3 regions of the Streptomyces sp. NPDC090021 genome follow, and region 3 is predicted to be linked to each of the others. Evidence: riboswitches for the same ligand, from Rfam matches in the RefSeq annotation. Region 3 holds a riboswitch; each other region holds the start of a gene.
What was found. A riboswitch is a leader RNA that binds a small molecule or an ion and turns the genes downstream of it on or off. The one in region 3 is predicted to bind cobalamin.

Region 1: it holds a riboswitch for cobalamin, as region 3 does, so the genes downstream of both, ACIPXC_RS15140 (ABC transporter substrate-binding protein) here and metE (5-methyltetrahydropteroyltriglutamate--homocysteine S-methyltransferase) in region 3, are expected to answer to the same signal.
Region 2: it holds a riboswitch for cobalamin, as region 3 does, so the genes downstream of both, ACIPXC_RS16250 (ribonucleoside-diphosphate reductase subunit alpha) here and metE (5-methyltetrahydropteroyltriglutamate--homocysteine S-methyltransferase) in region 3, are expected to answer to the same signal.

Annotation. Positions count from the first base shown of each region.
Region 1 covers NZ_JBIVFO010000016.1:73,823-79,617, forward strand. Annotated here, with positions in the region: gene ACIPXC_RS15130 (ABC transporter ATP-binding protein) at 1-369, opposite strand, end outside; gene ACIPXC_RS15135 (FecCD family ABC transporter permease) at 366-1,484, opposite strand; gene ACIPXC_RS15140 (ABC transporter substrate-binding protein) at 1,481-2,698, opposite strand; cobalamin riboswitch at 2,950-3,135, opposite strand; gene ACIPXC_RS15145 (hypothetical protein) at 3,824-5,281, shown strand; gene ACIPXC_RS15150 (hypothetical protein) at 5,291-5,795, shown strand, end outside.
Region 2 covers NZ_JBIVFO010000017.1:132,877-138,671, reverse strand. Annotated here, with positions in the region: gene ACIPXC_RS16270 (carbon starvation CstA family protein) at 1-501, shown strand, start outside; gene ACIPXC_RS16265 (YbdD/YjiX family protein) at 516-695, shown strand; gene ACIPXC_RS16260 (Uma2 family endonuclease) at 744-1,328, opposite strand; gene ACIPXC_RS16255 (GNAT family N-acetyltransferase) at 1,406-1,903, shown strand; cobalamin riboswitch at 1,948-2,077, shown strand; gene ACIPXC_RS16250 (ribonucleoside-diphosphate reductase subunit alpha) at 2,214-4,601, shown strand; gene ACIPXC_RS16245 (ribonucleotide-diphosphate reductase subunit beta) at 4,601-5,671, shown strand.
Region 3 covers NZ_JBIVFO010000045.1:8,793-14,587, reverse strand. Annotated here, with positions in the region: gene ACIPXC_RS29180 (acyl carrier protein) at 102-359, opposite strand; gene ACIPXC_RS29175 (SchA/CurD-like domain-containing protein) at 372-1,562, opposite strand; gene ACIPXC_RS29170 (FAD-dependent oxidoreductase) at 1,709-3,364, shown strand; cobalamin riboswitch at 3,756-3,982, shown strand; gene metE (5-methyltetrahydropteroyltriglutamate--homocysteine S-methyltransferase) at 4,167-5,795, shown strand, end outside.

The DNA of each region.
Region 1 (5,795 bases), on a different contig from region 3:
TTCTCGTACGGACAGCAGTCCGGGGTCCACCCGGTCGGTCAGGACGACCGCGAGCCGCCGGGCGAGCGCGGCCGGCCGCTGCCGTGCGAGGTCGGTCCCGCCGATGCGAATCCGGCCGTCGAGTGGTGGCAGGAGCCCGCACAGGGTGCGCAGCAGCGTGGACTTGCCCGCGCCGTTGGGGCCGAGCAGAACGGTCAGTTCGCCGGCCCGTGCCTGGAGGTCGAGCCCTGAGAGCACGGCCCGCCCCGCTCCGAGGCGGCGTGGTGACCGGGTGCGGTAGCCGACGGCGAGGCCTTGGGTGACCAGGCCGCCGGTGGGGTCCGGTCCGCCGGCCGTCTGCGTGACGGGGCCGGTCATGGTGTCGGTCACGAGGCCACTCCTTGTACGCCGCGACGGCTGCGGATCAGGAAAGCGATGACGACGGGAGCACCGAACAGTGAGGTGATGGCGTTGAGCGGCAGCACGGATTCCGTGCCGGGCGGCTGGCTGAGCAGCGCGCACGCGAGTGCGAGGAACGCTCCCGCGAGCATCGACGCCGGGATCAGCGCCCTGTGGTCCGAGGTCCCCAACGCCACCCGGGTCAGGTGCGGGACGGCCAGGCCGAGGAACGCGACCGGACCGCAGAACGCTGTTGCCGCGCCCGCCAGCAGCGAGGTGCCGAACAGTGCCAGATCTCGGCTGCACCGTACGTTCAGCCCCATCGTGCGGGCGTAGTCCTCGCCGAGCAGCAGGGCGTTGAGACGTTTGGCGGTGAGCAGGGCGGTCAGCAGTCCGGCTCCGATGACGGGCAGCATGACCTGAAGGTCGGGCCAGGTCGTGGCGCTGAAGCTGCCCAGGCCCCACATGACGAACTGCTGGGCGCGTTCGGGCCGGGCGTAGACGAGCATCACGCCGACCACGGCGGTGGCCGCCGAGCCGATCATGACGCCGATGACGAGCAGGGTGACGGCCGACTGCACCCAGCGCGAGAGCAGCAGGACGAGGGCCAGCACGGCGGCGGCGCCCAGCGAGGCGGCCAGGACGACGCCCACGCGCCCGAGCCCGGCCAGGTCTCCGGTGAAGCTGCCGGCGACCCCGCCGGTGCCGACCACCACCGCGGCGACACCCATACTGGCGCCCGAGCTCACCCCGAGGGAGAACGGGTCGGCCAGCGCGTTGCGGAACAGGGTCTGCATCTGCACGCCCGCCACCGCCAGAGCGGCGCCGACGGCGGTGGCGGTCAGCGCGCGCGGCAGCCGGACCTGCTCGACGATCACCGTCCAGCGCGGGTCCTCGGCGGTGCCGCCGAACAGGATGCGTACCACCTCCGCGACCGGCACCGGGTGGGAGCCGGTGGCGATGGTGAGGACGAAGAGGGCGGCGGTGCCGGCCGCGAGGGCGAGGACGACGGCCAGGCGCCGCCGCCCCGGCCGCGGCGCCCGGGGGGTGTCGGGGGCGTCCGGGGCGGATGCGGCGGCCGGCGCGGTTGCCGTGTGCGTCGTCACGCCTTGGGCACCGGCTGGTAGAAGGTGAAGGTGTGGTCCTTCGCCTGGTCCGGGTGCATCAGGGCGAAGAGGTCGGCGAGGACCAGGTCCGGGCGCAGCACGCCGCGCTCGAAGTAGTCGTTGCCGCCGCCGGGGCCGAGCGCCTTGGTGTTTGTCCAGACCGCACCGCCGGAGAGGGCCTTCAACTGCCCGTACCGGTTGTCCGCCTTCACCGCGTCGGCGGTGGACTTCCACTTCTGGTCGGCGACCCAGACGGGAGCCTCGCCGCCCTTGGCGTACACGGCCTCGAAGTTCAGCTGGACGTTGCCGGTGCCCGGCTCGCCGGCCCAGGGGTAGGTGCCGCCCGCGTCCTTGATCAGCTGGGCGGCGTAGCTGCCGCCGGCGGGCATGTACCAGGTGCCCTGGTACATCGTGCCGGGGAGAACGTCGACGGTCTTGCCGTCCTTGACCGCCTGTGCGCCCTTCTCGGCGACCTTCCGGTAGTCGGTCTCGATGGTGTCGAAGACCTCGCCGGCGCGCTGCTCCGCCCCGGTGAGTGCGGCCATCGCCTTGACCCACTCGGCGCGTCCGAGCGGACTGGACTCCAGCCACTCGGCGTTGGCTACGACGGCGATTCCGGCCTGGCGCAGCTTGGGGTACTGCGGGTCGTCGGTGCCCTGGGTCATCAGCACGTCCGGCTTCGCGCCGATGACCGTCTCGGCGTTGAGGGTACGGTCCTTGGCGTACTCGGTGACCTTGCCCGCCTTCACCCGCTCGATCACCTGGGCGGAGGAGACGGTCGCGGTGCTCGCCACCCCCGTCAGCACGTCGAGCGTGCCGGTCTCGGTCAGCAGCGGAAGGTGGGTGGTGGAGGCGGAGTACAGGCTCTTGACCGGAACCGTGACCTGCTGCGCGGATGCCAGCTCACCGGTCAGCTCCGGATTCGGCGCACCGCACTTGACCAGCACGTACGACTCGGGCTTGCCCTTGGGGAAAGGCTCGTTGACGGTGAGGACCTGGTAGCTCTTCTCGTACCGGAGCGTGAAGTTCTTGGCGTGCTCCACCGTCGACTTGACGGGGAAGTAGTCCTTGGCCGGGTCGAAGTCCTTGATGCACCCCTCCCCGGCGACCTGGGTCTTGGCGTCGGCGGGCGGGCCGGGCTCGCCCCCGCACGCCGTGAGCGTGAGAGCGGCGGCGAGGAAGGCCACCGCGGTGGCCGGTCGGCGAGCAGGCATGGCGGATCGTACGGACAAGGTGACTCCTGGTGACATGCGTGGACAGTGCGCAGCGCCGGTATGGCGGGCGCGTGATGCGGCGTACGGGAAGGAACCCGCTGGGGGAGGGGGTCGTCAGAACCTGAGGAGGGAACGGGCGCGGGAATCAACCCGGGCAGGCCGGCTCCAAAGAACCACAGGCGGCGCGAAGCCGCCCCCACGCATACGCAGGCACACGAGTGCCACCGCCTCTCCTGGGGAAATCCGCCCCGTACATCGAGGTGCGACGGCGTGAGTCTCCTGACTCGGGATCACAGCTTCTCCGGCCTTCCCGCCCCCGGTTGGGGCGGTGGCCATGGGTGGAGTCGCTCCCCCTACACAGTGGCGGTACCGTGCCGGAATCTCACCGGCTTCCTCGTTCCGCCGTCGCTTGTCGGACGGAAGCATCGCAGAACCGGCCACGGCCCCGCCAGACCCACAACTGTGCGACCAGCCACAGAGCGCGGTCGTCGGACCCGGGAGGGCGCCCGCCCGGAGTCTCGGCCGGACCATCGCGACGCACGTTCCGCCTCGGGGAGCCTGTGGCACGCGGAGGGTGCGGCAGACCCGGAGAGGTCCGGACAACGACGAAGGCCCAGGTCTGTGACCTGGGCCTTCGTATCTGAGCGGATGACGGGAATCGAACCCGCGCTATAAGCTTGGGAATCACCCGGCACTTGACCGTCTGCATGGCTGTTGCCCTGGGAAACGCTGCTTACGATGGCAGTCTCGAGGTCTCTGGAAACGTCTCTGCTGACCGCCGGATACCGTCTCTACTGGCACGTTGTGGCATGGCCCGTAAGGGAGATGGCAGGGAGCGGGCTTGCCGCACTGCGGTGCCGCAGCGAGTTCCAGTGCCGCCGTGCCCGGTCCCCCACCCGATCGACGATCACCGCCACCGCGGCGGGCGGCACGGTGAGCGAGAAGACGATCAGGCCGAATCCACTGCCACTGCATGGCATGCTTCCTCGGTTCGTGTGCTGGCACGTGGACTGGTCGGGTTGGTTAGGGTTGTCCCGAACGTAAGATCGGTTAAGCGGGCTTTGGTGCGCCTTCTGCCGGCGAGATGCTCTCGGGGGATGGGCGTTGCTGACATATCACGAGGTCATGACCACCGACTTCGGTCTTCTCGATACCGCCGCGACGGGGTGGGACAAGGTCGCCGAGGAACTGAAGAAGGTCGAAGGACGCTACAAGAGTGCCGTCCTGCCCATCACAACCGGCTCCGGCTGGGTGGGCGTCTCGGCAATCGCCGCCAACCGCCGGTTCGTCGGGACCCACTACGAGTATCTGGCGGCGCAGACCCAGGCGAAGGCCACCGCCAAGGTGCTGCGCGCGGGGCGTGAGCGATTCGCTGAGCTGAAGAAGATCCTTGAATCCGCCCGCGCGGACGCTGTGGCTGCGGGCATGAAGGTGTCGGAGCAGGGCCGTGTCGCCTACGGCTACGACCGACTGACCGGTCAGGAGCGCGCCGACCTCCAGGCGGATTCCAAGGCCCTCCAGAGTGTCAAGGAGAACGAAGGGGCCTGGGCCGAGTACATCGATGCCTGCGTGAAGTCTTTCGACGAGGCGGACAAGGACCTCAAGGCGTCCCTGGAGACCGTGGTCACGGACGCCATCGGCGGCGGAAACGCGAACGATATGACCTTCGGCAGCGGATTCAACGGCCAGGCGAAGGGCGACATGATCGCGGCCGCCCCGCCGAAGGCCGAGGATGAGGTCTCACTCGACCTCAGCGGCCTGCTGATGGACCCGAAGAAGGAAACGCTGAGCATGTGGTCGGCGCGCGCCCAGGGTGACATCGTCGCCAGACTCTCGGGCAACCCGGAGTGGGGCAGGCTCTACTCCCGTTACGTGTCAGGTGCCGTCTCCCTCGCCGCCTTCGCCAGGGCGACCGGTATCACGGTCCCCGGCGCGTTCGCCCTGATCCAGGCCTACCGCAAGCCCGGAACCCTGCTGAACGCGCCGGGCACACTGACCGCGCGGCTCATCGGCGGTAGCCCGAACATTCCCGGTGCCGCCAATGCCCTGAACGCCTCCTCTGCCGCCCGATCGGTTCTCGGCGGCTCCAATGCGGTGGCTGCGCAGTACGGCTCGTACATGAAGAACGGCGCGCTCATCACGCCCACGACTGCAGCCCAGGCGAACCTCATCACGGTCGCCGAGAGCGGCGGGCTGGCCAATGCGGCCAAGGCGGCCGGTGCCATGCGGGGGCTCGGCATCGTCGGGTCCGCGGGTGCGACGCTCTACGGAGTTGCGAACCTCTCCACCTACGACTCGGAGAAGATAGCCAACAACCCCGACAAGTTCGCCTCCGACCTGACGGGTACAGCGTTCAACGCGACCCTGACCGCCGCGATGGTCGCGCCGAACCCGGTCACGGTGGGCCTGGCCGTCGGCACGGGTGTGATCTATGCGGGTGCCCTTGCCTGGGAGAACCGGGAGAACATCGCCGACGCGTGGAACACGTCCACCGACTGGGTGGGGGACAAGGCGGAGGATCTTGGGAAGGGAATCGCATCAGGCGCGAGCAAGGTCGGCAAGTTCCTCAACCCCTTCGACTAGGAGCACGCATTGACCACATCGTTCGAGATGAGAGAAATACGGGACGAGCGGCGCGCGCTTCACTGGTCCACCACCTCGGAGGAGTTCGGTGACATCAAGGTGTGCTACCCGGCGGACATCCGCCCCGCGACGGGAACGGGCGCCAGGGCAGAAGGCAGCGCGATTCCGACCACGCTCCTGATCGGCTGGTCCATCTTCGAGGACAAGCCGCGGTTGAACGGTGCCCACCTCTGGGTGGACGGTCAGGAGGTGAAGCTGCGGCGGAATCGATGGGCGGTCCGCCGGAAAGGGCGCGCCCTTCGCATGACGCACGACGGAACCGAATACCGGTGCAGCGCGATCAGCCGGAAACGGTACGTCCTCACGCGGCCCGGACTCGCCGTAACGGTCACCGACTCGGGGATCGGTACGAAGCGGCGCCGCCTGCGGGTGGTGATCGACGGCGCCGCCGTGCCGGTCGACGTGTCCCTGGCGGTGCTCTTCGCCGGTGTCAACCGCTCGCACCTGACTATGG
Region 2 (5,795 bases), on a different contig from region 3:
GCGGTCGCACTGGCCGTCTGCACCACGCTGCTGGTCAAGTCCGGCCGGCTCAAGTGGGCCTGGGTGACGGGCGTCCCGCTGGTCTGGGACGCCACGGTGACCCTCACCGCCAGCTACCAGAAGGTCTTCTCCGAGGACGTGAAGGTCGGCTTCTTCGCCCAGCGCGACAAGTACCAGGCGGGCATCGACGCCGACAAGGTGCTGGCCCCGGCGAAGAACATGGACGACATGCACACGATCGTCACCAACGCCACGGTGGACGGCGTGCTGTGCGCCCTCTTCGCGGCCCTGATCATCGTGGTCCTCGCGGACGCGCTGCGGACCTGCGTCAAGGCCGTTCGCGACCCCGGATCGGCGGAGCTGTCGGAGGTCCCGTGGACCGAGTCGAAGATCGTCGCCCCGGCGGGCCTGATCGCCACCCCCGAGGAGCGGGCCCAGCTCGCCGCCGCAGGGGCGGACCGCGACTCCGGCGGCGGGCAGGTCAAGGAGCCGGTGGGGTGAGCACCGTACGCAGCATGCTGGCCAGGGCCCGGTTCTACGTACGGGAGTTCTCCGGGGAGGCCGCCTACGACCGGTACGTGGCCCACGCCCGCTCCCACGACCCGGACGCGGAGGTCCTCACCCGCCGCGCCTTCGAACGCGCCCGCACCGACGCCCGCGAGGCGGACCCCCGCGAGGGCTTCCGCTGCTGCTGAAGCGCTCGAAGGGCCCCGCAGCCTCTCGGCGGGGCCCTTCTGCGTTGCTCAGCGCACCCAGTCCTTGAGGACCTCGGTCTGAAGGGTGATGCCGACGGGGTCGGGGAGCGCGATGTCCGTTCCATAGGGCACGATGTGGATGCTCTCGTACCGCTGGCCGTTGGTCTGGCTGTAGACGGAGACCTTGCACTTGGCCCGGTCGATCAGCAGGTACAAGGGGATGCCGGTCTCCGCGTAGGCACGGGGCTTCTCGACGTGATCCCGCCGGACGGTGTCGGAGTCCCACGAAGTCACCTCGACGGCCATGAGGATCGGAGCGGGGTCGACCCAGTCGCCCTGTCCCGCGAAGGCCTTGGAAGGGGCCAGCACCGCGTCCGGGATGGCCCTGCCCTCGCGATAAGCCTGTGCCTTGATCCCCTGCCCCCCGTGGAGCCAGAGCTCCGGCCGGTGCTGCAGGAAGATCCGCGTCAACCACTGGATGATCATCTGGTGGTCGCCGTCCGGCATGGCCTTGCTCCTGATGACTCCGTCGATGAACTCAAGTCGCGTGCCTTCTCGCTCACGAGCGGCTATGCGCGCGACAGCCTCGAAGTCCTCGGTCAGCATGTGGGGCCTGTCGGTCATCACGGTCATGCCTCGCTCACCTTCCTCGACGGTGCTGCCTCCGACGATAGCGCCGCCCGCCGGAGGCGTCCTGCACACTCGACCGCATGGACATGGTGATCAGAACGGCGGTGCCCGCCGACCACGAGACGCTGGGCGAGATCACGGCTCAGGCCTACCTCGCCGACGGGCACCTGGACTTCAACGAGGACGACCCGTACCTGCACGTGCTGCGCGACGTGGCCGGGCGGGCCGCCCGGGCCGAGGTGCTCGTCGCCGAGCACGACGGGCAGGTGCTCGGCGGCGTGACCTTCGCCGCACCCGGCAGCCCGCTCGCCGACATCGCCGGCCCCGACGAGGCCGAGTTCCGGATGCTCGCGGTGGCCCACGCGGCCCGCGGCCGGGGCGTCGGCGAGGCCCTGGTGCGGGCTTGCGTCGAGCGGGCGCGGGCGATCGAGGGCGTCACGGGCCTCGTGCTCTCCACCCAGCACAGCATGGCCGGGGCCCACCGGATCTACGTACGACTGGGCTTCGAGCGCACACCGGAACGGGACTGGGCACCCATCGAAGGCCTGAAACTCCTTACGTACCGACTCAAGCTGTAGCCACGCCGACACTACATGTTGGGGGTGCCGCACAAGGGCGCCCCCACATGTATGCTCATGCCTGCTGTCGCCGCAGGGGAATCCGGTGGGAATCCGGAACTGTCCCGCAACGGTATGAAGTGTCCGGCATCCGGACGCCAAGTCCGATGACCTGCCGTCAGCGCGCCCGGGTCGACCGAACCGGGTGCCGACACGTCCGGGCCTCGCGGTTGGGCCGGTGGACGCCATGCGGTGTGCCCGTTCCTGCCACGCCCGCATGCGCCCGCGCCCGCCCGCCGATGACCGGGCCGAGCGAGGGAGAGCTCCCGCCGTGACCATCGCGCCTTCCGCACCGCGCGCCGAGTCCGTTTCTGGCGACAACACCGAGGGCCCGGGGGCCACGCTGCTGCGTACCCTCACCGAACTGACGGCGGACCTCCCCGACACCGACCCCGGCCGCGTCGCGGCCGCAGCGCTCCGCGGCCGCAGCTCCGCCGCCGACGACGCCGAACTGCGGGGGCTGGCCACCGAGGCCGCCGCGGGCCTCATCTCCGAGGACCCCGCCTACTCCAGGCTCGCCGCCCGCCTGCTGACGCTGGCCGTGCGCGACGAGGCCGCGAGCCAGGGCTCCACCTCCTTCTCCGCCTCCGTCGAGGTCGGCCACCGCGAGGGCCTGATCGCCGACCGCACCGCCGAGTTCGTGCGCGCGCACGCGGCCCGCCTGGACTCGCTGGTCGAGCACACCCTCGCCGAGGGCGCCGACGACCGTTTCGGCTTCTTCGGCCTGCGGACCCTGCACAGCCGCTACCTGCTGCGCCACCCCATCACCCGTCAGGTCATCGAGACCCCGCAGTACTTCATGCTGCGCGTGGCCTGCGGTCTCGCCGCGGACGAGAGCGTCCGGGCCGTCGAGGAAGTCGCCTCGCTGTACCGGCTGATGAGCCGGCTGGACTACCTGCCGTCCTCCCCCACCCTCTTCAACTCCGGCACCCGGCACCCGCAGATGTCCTCCTGCTACCTGCTGGACTCCCCGCTGGACGAGCTCGACTCGATCTACGACCGCTACCACCAGGTCGCGCGCCTGTCGAAGCACGCCGGCGGCATCGGCCTGTCGTACTCCCGCATCCGCGCCCGCGGTTCGCTGATCCGCGGCACCAACGGCCACTCCAACGGCATCGTGCCGTTCCTGAAGACCCTCGACGCCTCCGTCGCCGCCGTGAACCAGGGCGGCCGCCGCAAGGGCGCCGCCGCCGTCTACCTGGAGACCTGGCACGCGGACATCGAGGAGTTCCTGGAGCTCCGCGACAACACCGGTGAGGACCAGCGCCGTACGCACAACCTGAACCTCGCCCACTGGGTGCCGGACGAGTTCATGCGCCGCGTGAACGCCGACGCCGAGTGGTCGCTGTTCTCGCCGGCCGACGTCCCCGAGCTGGTCGACCTGTGGGGCGACGCGTTCGACGCCGCCTACCGCAAGGCCGAGGCCGACGGCCTGGCCCGCAAGACCATGCCCGCCCGCGACCTGTACGGCCGGATGATGCGTACCCTCGCGCAGACCGGCCAGGGCTGGATGACCTTCAAGGACGCCTCCAACCGCACGGCCAACCAGACCGCCGAGCCGGGTACCGTCGTCCACTCCTCGAACCTGTGCACCGAGATCATCGAGGTCACCAACGACGGCGAGACGGCCGTCTGCAACCTCGGCTCGGTCAACCTGGGTGCCTTCGTGCTCCCGGAGACGGGCGAGATCGACTGGGAGCGCCTGGACGAGACCGTCCGCACCGCGGTGACCTTCCTCGACCGCGTGGTGGACATCAACTTCTACCCGACCGAGCAGGCCGGCCGTTCCAACGCCCGCTGGCGCCCGGTGGGCCTGGGCGCGATGGGCCTCCAGGACGTCTTCTTCAAGCTGAAGCTGCCCTTCGACTCCCCCGCGGCCAAGGCCCTGTCGACCAGGCTCTCCGAGCGCATCATGCTGGCCGCGTACGAGGCCTCCTGCGACCTCGCCGAGCGCAGCGGCCCGCTGCCGGCCTGGGAGCAGACCCGCACCGCGCGCGGCGTCCTGCACCCGGATCACTACGACACCGGGCTGAACTGGCCGGAGCGCTGGGAGGCGCTGCGCGCCCGCGTCGCCGAGACCGGCATGCGCAACTCCCTGCTCCTCGCCATCGCCCCGACGGCCACGATCGCCTCGATCGCCGGCGTGTACGAGTGCATCGAGCCGCAGGTCTCCAACCTGTTCAAGCGCGAGACGCTGTCGGGCGAGTTCCTCCAGGTGAACGGCTACCTGGTGGAGGAGCTGAAGCAGCTCGGCGTGTGGGACGCCCAGACCCGTGAGGCGCTGCGCGACTCCTCGGGCTCGGTGCAGGGCTTCGGCTGGATCCCGGCGGAGGTGCGCGAGCTGTACCGCACGGCGTGGGAGATCCCGCAGCGCGGCCTGATCGACATGGCGGCGGCCCGTACGCCGTTCCTGGACCAGTCGCAGTCGCTGAACCTGTTCCTGGAGACGCCCACCATCGGCAAGCTCAGCTCGATGTACGCGTACGCCTGGAAGCAGGGCCTGAAGACCACGTACTACCTGCGCTCGCGCCCGGCGACGAAGATCGCCCGCGCCGCCCAGGCCGCCACCGCCGCTCCGGTGGCGCTCCCGCAGGCCGTCGACGCCGAGGCGCTGGCCTGCTCCCTTGAGAACCCCGAGTCCTGCGAGGCCTGCCAGTAATGAGCTCCGCCCACCCGTCACCCGACCACCGCCCCTCGACGACGGCACTTCGTGCCGACACCTCTGGAGGCAAGAACCTCCTGGACCCGGGCTTCGAGCTGACGCTCCGGCCGATGCGCTACCCGGACTTCTACGAGCGCTACCGGGACGCGATCAAGAACACGTGGACGGTGGAGGAGGTCGACCTCCACTCGGACGTCGCGGACCTCGCGAAGCTGACGCCCGCCGAGCAGCACATGATCGGCCGGCTGGTCGCGTTCTTCGCGACGGGCGACTCGATCGTCGCGAACAACCTGGTGCTGACGCTGTACAAGCACATCAACTCCCCGGAGGCGCGTCTGTACCTGTCGCGCCAGCTGTTCGAGGAGGCCGTGCACGTCCAGTTCTACCTGACGCTGCTCGACACCTACCTGCCCAACCCGGAGGACCGCGCGGCGGCCTTCGACGCGGTGGAGAACATCCCCTCCATCCGTGAGAAGGCGCAGTTCTGCTTCAAGTGGATGGACTCGGTCGAGAAGATCGACCGGCTGGAGACGCAGGCCGACCGCCGCCGCTTCCTGCTGAACCTGATCTGCTTCGCCGCGTGCATCGAGGGCCTGTTCTTCTACGGCGCCTTCGCGTACGTGTACTGGTTCCGCTCGCGCGGCCTGCTGCACGGCCTGGCCACCGGCACCAACTGGGTGTTCCGTGACGAGACCATGCACATGAACTTCGCGTTCGAGGTCGTGGACACGGTCCGCAAGGAGGAGCCCGAGCTCTTCGACGACGCCCTCCAGCAGCAGGTCACCGACATGCTGAAGGAGGCCGTGGAGGCGGAGCTGCAGTTCGGCCGCGACCTGTGCGGCGACGGCCTGCCGGGCATGAACACCGAGTCGATGCGCGAGTACCTGGAGTGCGTCGCGGACCAGCGCCTGGTCCGCCTGGGCTTCCCGCCGGTGTACGGCTCGCAGAACCCGTTCTCCTTCATGGAGCTGCAGGGTGTCCAGGAGCTGACGAACTTCTTCGAGCGCCGCCCGTCGGCCTACCAGGTCGCGGTGGAGGGCACGGTCGACCTGGACGAGGACTTCTGAGCCCCCTCTGAAGCCCCTCTGAAGCCCTCGGAAGCACCGAGAGCCGGGACGCGAGCCGATCGCGTCCCGGCTCTTCGCGTTCCGGGGCGGTGCGTACGCCGTGGGCGCCGTGGGGGCCGTGGGA
Region 3 (5,795 bases):
CTCCCGGCCGGCACGCGCCACGACGCCCCGGGACCGGCGGTCGGCCGGTCCCGGGGCGTCGTCATGCGTGCCGGGCGGCGGCGCCCGTCCGCCCGGACGCTTCAGGTGCCGGCCGTCAGGGCTTCGTTGACGAGGTCGAGGAACTCGCGCGGCGACTTGCACTGGTCCGCCCCGGCGGGGAGGGGCCGGCCGTGCCGGTTCTCCAGCTCGCCGACGATGCCGAGCAGCCCCAGGGAGTCGAGCCCCCACTCATCGAACTGCGCGTCGGGCCGACTGGCCATCACGGCGGGGTCGACTGCGATGCCCGCACCCTTCTTCATCAGCGCGGCCAGTTCTTCCACGGTCAGTCGGTCGGTCATGGCGGGCTTCTCCTAGGCTCGGGCCGGCGAACGCCGGTCGGTGATCAGGCGCATCTCGGAACGCTCCAGGAAGCGCGAGATCTCCTGGTGGGTGGTGGGGACGCCGTCCTTGGCGCTGTCGAGCAGCCGCGCGAGCACCGCCGCCCGGTGGCCGCCCTCGACGCCGAGCGTCAGAGCCGGCCGGGCGTCGTGCGGTCCGCGCAGGTCGAGCAGACGCACGACGATGTCGTCGCGCTGGAAGACGGTGCTCGCCTCGATCGGGCTCGACGCGTCGTCCACGGCCGTCTCGTCCTGTGCGGCGAGCAGCCGGGCGAGTTCCATGCCGCAGCCCTTCTTGGCGGGATAGAACAGCGCGTGCCGGTCGAGTTCCGCGCCCTCACCGCCACCGGCCGCCACATGGTGCACCGCGGGCAGCGCCGCACGGGTGAAGAAGGTCCGCGCCGAACCGGGGTCGCTGAGATCGCGGTCCTGCTCCAGGTACGGGTTGATGGCCTCCTCCAGCGCCCTGACCTCGGGCTGCAGGGCCACGTGACGCAGCGCCGCGAGCAGGTCCCCCTCGACCTCGACGGCCCGTACGACCCGGTTGCCGTGCATGAAGAGCGAGGTGCGGCGCAGCCGGGTGTGCTCGTCGACCTGCGCCTGCGGCGAGGTGTACCCGCTCAGCAGCCCGGCCACGACGTCCTCGCTGCCCGGCTTGACCGTGAAGGTCAGCGCGTGGCGGACCACACCGTCACCGCGTCGCGGGGCGACCTGGAGGCGGCCCCTGGAGCGGTCCGGGCCGTCCGCGGAAGCGGGGGCGAAGGCGGAGCCGGCGGGCGGGCCGGGGGAGAAGGCCGCGGCGGCGGCGCCGGGACCGTGGTCCTGCCCGGTCTCCCGCAGCACGCTGAACCGCAGCGAACGGGTGTCCCGTACGCAGCCGTGGAGGGGCTGGACCGACGCGACGTGCTCCTCGCTGTTGACCCAGGCGAGAAACCGCGGTGCGCTCTCCCATTCGCTGGTGATCAGCCACTGCGACGGATTCTCGATCGACTGGCACAGCTCGTCCCGGATGTGCCCGGGGACGGAGGAGACCTGCTTGTGGAGGTCCTCGTAGACCTCGAGGAACTGGTTCTGCGCACCGTCGTACAGATCCAGCAGCAGCACGACCCGAAGTCTCGAGTCGTCGAAGGCGGACTGGGATATCCGTTCCGACATGGTTGTCATCGTTCACACTCCTTCGAGACCACACGGTCGCCACGGGCGGCGCCACCCGAACCGATCGTGGTCCGGTAGCGCCGTCGGCGCGAGATGAGAGAACCAAGCGGGTGAACGAGCGAGCGAACCCACCTCGCACAGGGCATGGAAGAGCCATGAAGGAAAACGTCGACCACCGCGTCCCGGTCCTCATCGTGGGCGGCTCGCTGGTGGGCCTGTGCACCTCGCTGTTCCTCGGCCGTCATGGCATCACGCACATGCTGGTCGAGAAGCACGCGGGAACCTCGCTGCACCCGCGTGGACGCGGTATCAACGTACGCACGATGGAACTGTTCCGGGTCGCCCGGGTCGAGGAGCGGATCCGCGAGGCCGCCTCGGTCCTGGCGGACAACCACGGCATCCTGCAGGGCGGCTCGCTGACCGGCGACGACCAGGAGTGGCTGTTCGAACAGATCGACCCCGGTGGCGCACTGGCCCGGTTCAGCCCTTCCACCTGGTGCCTGTGCAGCCAGAACGACATTGAGCCGGTCCTGATGTCCGTGACCCCGACGCTCGGGGCGGACCTGCGGTTCTCCACCGAGCTGCTCTCCTTCGAACAGGACGAGAGCGGCGTCACCGCGCTCGTGAAGAACCGGGAGACCGGGGAGCGCAGCACGGTGCGCGCCGACTATCTGGTCGCCGCCGACGGGCCACGCAGCCCCGTCCGCGAACAGCTCCGGATCGGCCAGAGCGGCCCCGGCGACCTGTTCCACAACGTCAGCGTCACCTTCCGGTCCCGCATGCTCGCGGACGTGATCGGCGACCGGCGCTTCATCGTCTGCTACCTGACCAAGCCCGACGCCGACGGCGCTCTGCTGCCCGTCGACAACCGCGAGCGGTGGGTCTTCCACGCGCCGTGGCACCCCGACCGGGGCGAGACGCTGGAGGACTTCACCGACGAACGCTGCGTCGAGCACATCCGACGGGCCGTCGGCGCACCCGACCTGGACGTGGAGATCACCGGGAAGGCACCGTGGCACGCCGCCGAGCGCGTCGCCCAGCGGTACGCGGCCGGCCGGGTCTTCCTCGCCGGGGACTCCGCCCACGAGATGTCGCCCACCGGGGCGTTCGGCTCCAACACCGGCATCCAGGACGCGCACAACCTCGCCTGGAAGATCGCCGCCGTGCTGGGCGGCGCCGCGGGCCCGGGGCTGCTGGAGACCTACGAGGCCGAGCGGCTCCCGGTGGCGCGGGCGACGAGCGAGCGGGCCTCAGCCCGTTCCGCCGAGCACAGCCACCCGGGGTACGAGCCGGACCACGAGTCCGCCGCCGCCGCACCGGCGCGCGGCGGGCCGCAGAACGGCGTCCTCGCCGTGGCCATGGGGTACGGGTACGGCCAGGGCGCGGTCGTGGGGGCCGACCCGGAGCTGCCGGTCGTGCCCGAACGGATGCGGCTCTGCGGTGACCCGGGCACGCGCGCCCCGCACCTGTGGCTCCGCGAACCGGCGGCGGGGGAGCGGAGGTCCACCCTCGACCTCTACGAGCGGTCCTTCGTGCTGCTCTGCTCCGAGGGCACCCCGTGGAGCGGAGCGGCCGGCTCGGTCGCCAAGCGGATGAACGTACGCCTGGACGCCTACGCGATCGGCACCGGCCCGGAGGCCGACCTGATCCCGGAGGACGGCGGCGACTGGGCCGAGGCGCACGGCACCACCGAGGCCGGAGCGGTCCTCGTCCGCCCGGACGGTTTTGTTGCCTGGCGCTCGACGGCGGCCGTGGCGGACCCGGAGTCGGTCCTCTACAAGGTCCTCACGACCCTGCTGCACCGCCACTGACACCCGGCCCGGAGGCGCCCGTCCGGCGCCTCCGGGCCGGATCGGCTCACGGGACCGTCGTCGGACCGGGCCCACCCGGTCTCTTCGGTGTCCAGGCGCCACGGCCGCGGCCCCGGCGGGTTCCGGCTCCCCGTGCTCCCGCGTGCTCACCCGCGGGACGTCGTTTCCGTGTCGGCCCAATTCTCCTCGTCGGCGGGCAGGGCCACCGGCACGTCGGCCTTCCCGTCGGTGATCCGCCGCACCACCGGCGGATGATCCGCACGGCATCGCGTACGGGTAACCCACCCACGGTGGGCGGCGGGTGGCTGCCGCGGACCGCCTCGGCACCTGCGCGTCTCATCACGGCTTCCGGATGCTGGACAACCGTACCCACTGCCGGGGAAGGGCATCTACTCTGGCCGGTGCAGCTGGTTCGCCCCGTCCGCCAGGCGGGATGCGTCGTAAGAGGGAACCCGGTGGGAATCCGGGACTGCCCCGCAGCGGTGAGCGGGAACGACCGCCGTCATACGCACTGGGACCGGACAACGGTCCTGGGAAGCGACGGCCAGTAGGTGCCCGCCGGGAGACCGGCAGGCGTGCCCGCGAGTCCGAAGACCTGCCCGTTGCCCGCGTGCGCCCCGTCGTGCGCGGACATCCCGGTGACCTCGTGGGCGGGTCGGCGACACATCAGGCGGGCGACCGCGGGCGCGTACGGGTACGTACGTCCTCCCGCAAACCGGTCGTGGTCCGTCCTGTTCGTCATCCCTTCGCGCTCGCGACCCCCGCCGGGGTCCACAGGAGACAGCTCGCGAAGGAGAGTTCCGTGACCAGCAAGACTTCCGCCACCGCCGGACGGGCCGGTGCGGCCACCGTGTACGGCTATCCCCGGCAGGGGCAGAACCGGGAACTGAAGAAGGCCGTCGAGGGCTACTGGAAGGGCCGGGTCGGCGCCGACGCACTCCGCGAGACGGCCCGGGACCTGCGCCGGACGAACTGGCGGCAACTGGCCGACGCCGGCATCACCGAGGTGCCCACCGGTGACTTCTCGTACTACGACCACGTACTGGACACCAGCGTCATGGTCGGCGCCGTCCCCGCCCGCCACCGCGCCGCCGTCGACGCGGACGCGCTGGACGGCTATTTCGCCATGGCGCGCGGCACCCAGGAGGTGGCCCCGCTCGAAATGACCAAGTGGTTCGACACCAACTACCACTACCTGGTGCCGGAACTGGGCCCCGACACCGTCTTCACCGCGGACTCCTCCCAGCAGGTCGCGCAGTTCGAGGAGGCCCGCGCGCTCGGCCACACCGCCCGCCCGGTCCTGGTCGGGCCGGTGACGTACCTGCTGCTGGCCAAGCCCGCCCCCGGTGTGGCGGCCGGTTTCGACCCCCTCGCCCTCCTCGACCGCCTGCTCCCCGTGTACGCGCGCGTCCTCGCCGACCTGCGTGCGGCCGGAGCCGAGTGGGTACAGCTGGACGAGCCCGCCCTGGTGCAGGACCGCACCCCGGCCGAGCTGAACGCCGCCGCCCGCGCGTACCGCGGGCTCGGCGCCGCGGCCGACCGGCCGAAGCTGCTCGTGGCCACTTACTTCGACCGGCTCGGCGAGGCCCTGGCCGTGCTCGCCAAGGCCCCCGTGGACGGGCTCGCCCTGGACTTCACCGGCGCGGCCGCCGCGAACCTCGACGACCTCGCCGCCGTCGGCGGCCTGCCCGGCAAGCGCCTGGTCGCCGGCGTCGTGGGCGGCCGCAACGTCTGGATCAACGACCTGGAGAAGTCCCTCGCCACGCTCGGTACCCTCCTCGGCCTGGCCGACAGCGTCGACGTGGCCGCCTCCTGCTCGCTCCTCCACGTGCCGCTGGACGCCTCCGCCGAGCGGGACATCGACCCGCAGGTCAGGCGCTGGCTCGCCTTCGCCCGCCAGAAGACCGTAGAGATCGCCACGCTCGCCCGCGGGCTCGCCCGCGGCACGGACGCCATCGCGGCCGAACTCGCCGCCAACCGGGCCGACCTGGCCTCCCGCGCCACCTCCTCCGTCACCCGTGACCCCGCCGTCCGGGCCCGGGCTGCGGCCGTCACCGACGCCGACGGCCGCCGCTCCCGGCCCTACGCGGAGCGGGTGACCGCCCAGCGCGCCCGCCTCGGCCTGCCGCTGCTGCCCACGACGACCATCGGATCGTTCCCGCAGACCACCGAACTGCGCACGGCCCGCGCCGACCTGCGGGCCGGCCGCACCGACACCGCCGGCTACGAGGACCGCATCAGGGCGGAGATCCGGGCGGTGCTGGCCTTCCAGGAGAAGGCAGGCATCGACGTACTGGTGCACGGCGAGCCCGAACGGGGCGACATGGTGCAGTACTTCGCCGAGCAGCTCATCGGCTACCTCGCCACGCAGCACGGCTGGGTCCAGTCCTACGGCACCCGCTACGTCCGCCCGCCCGTCCTGGCCGGCGAC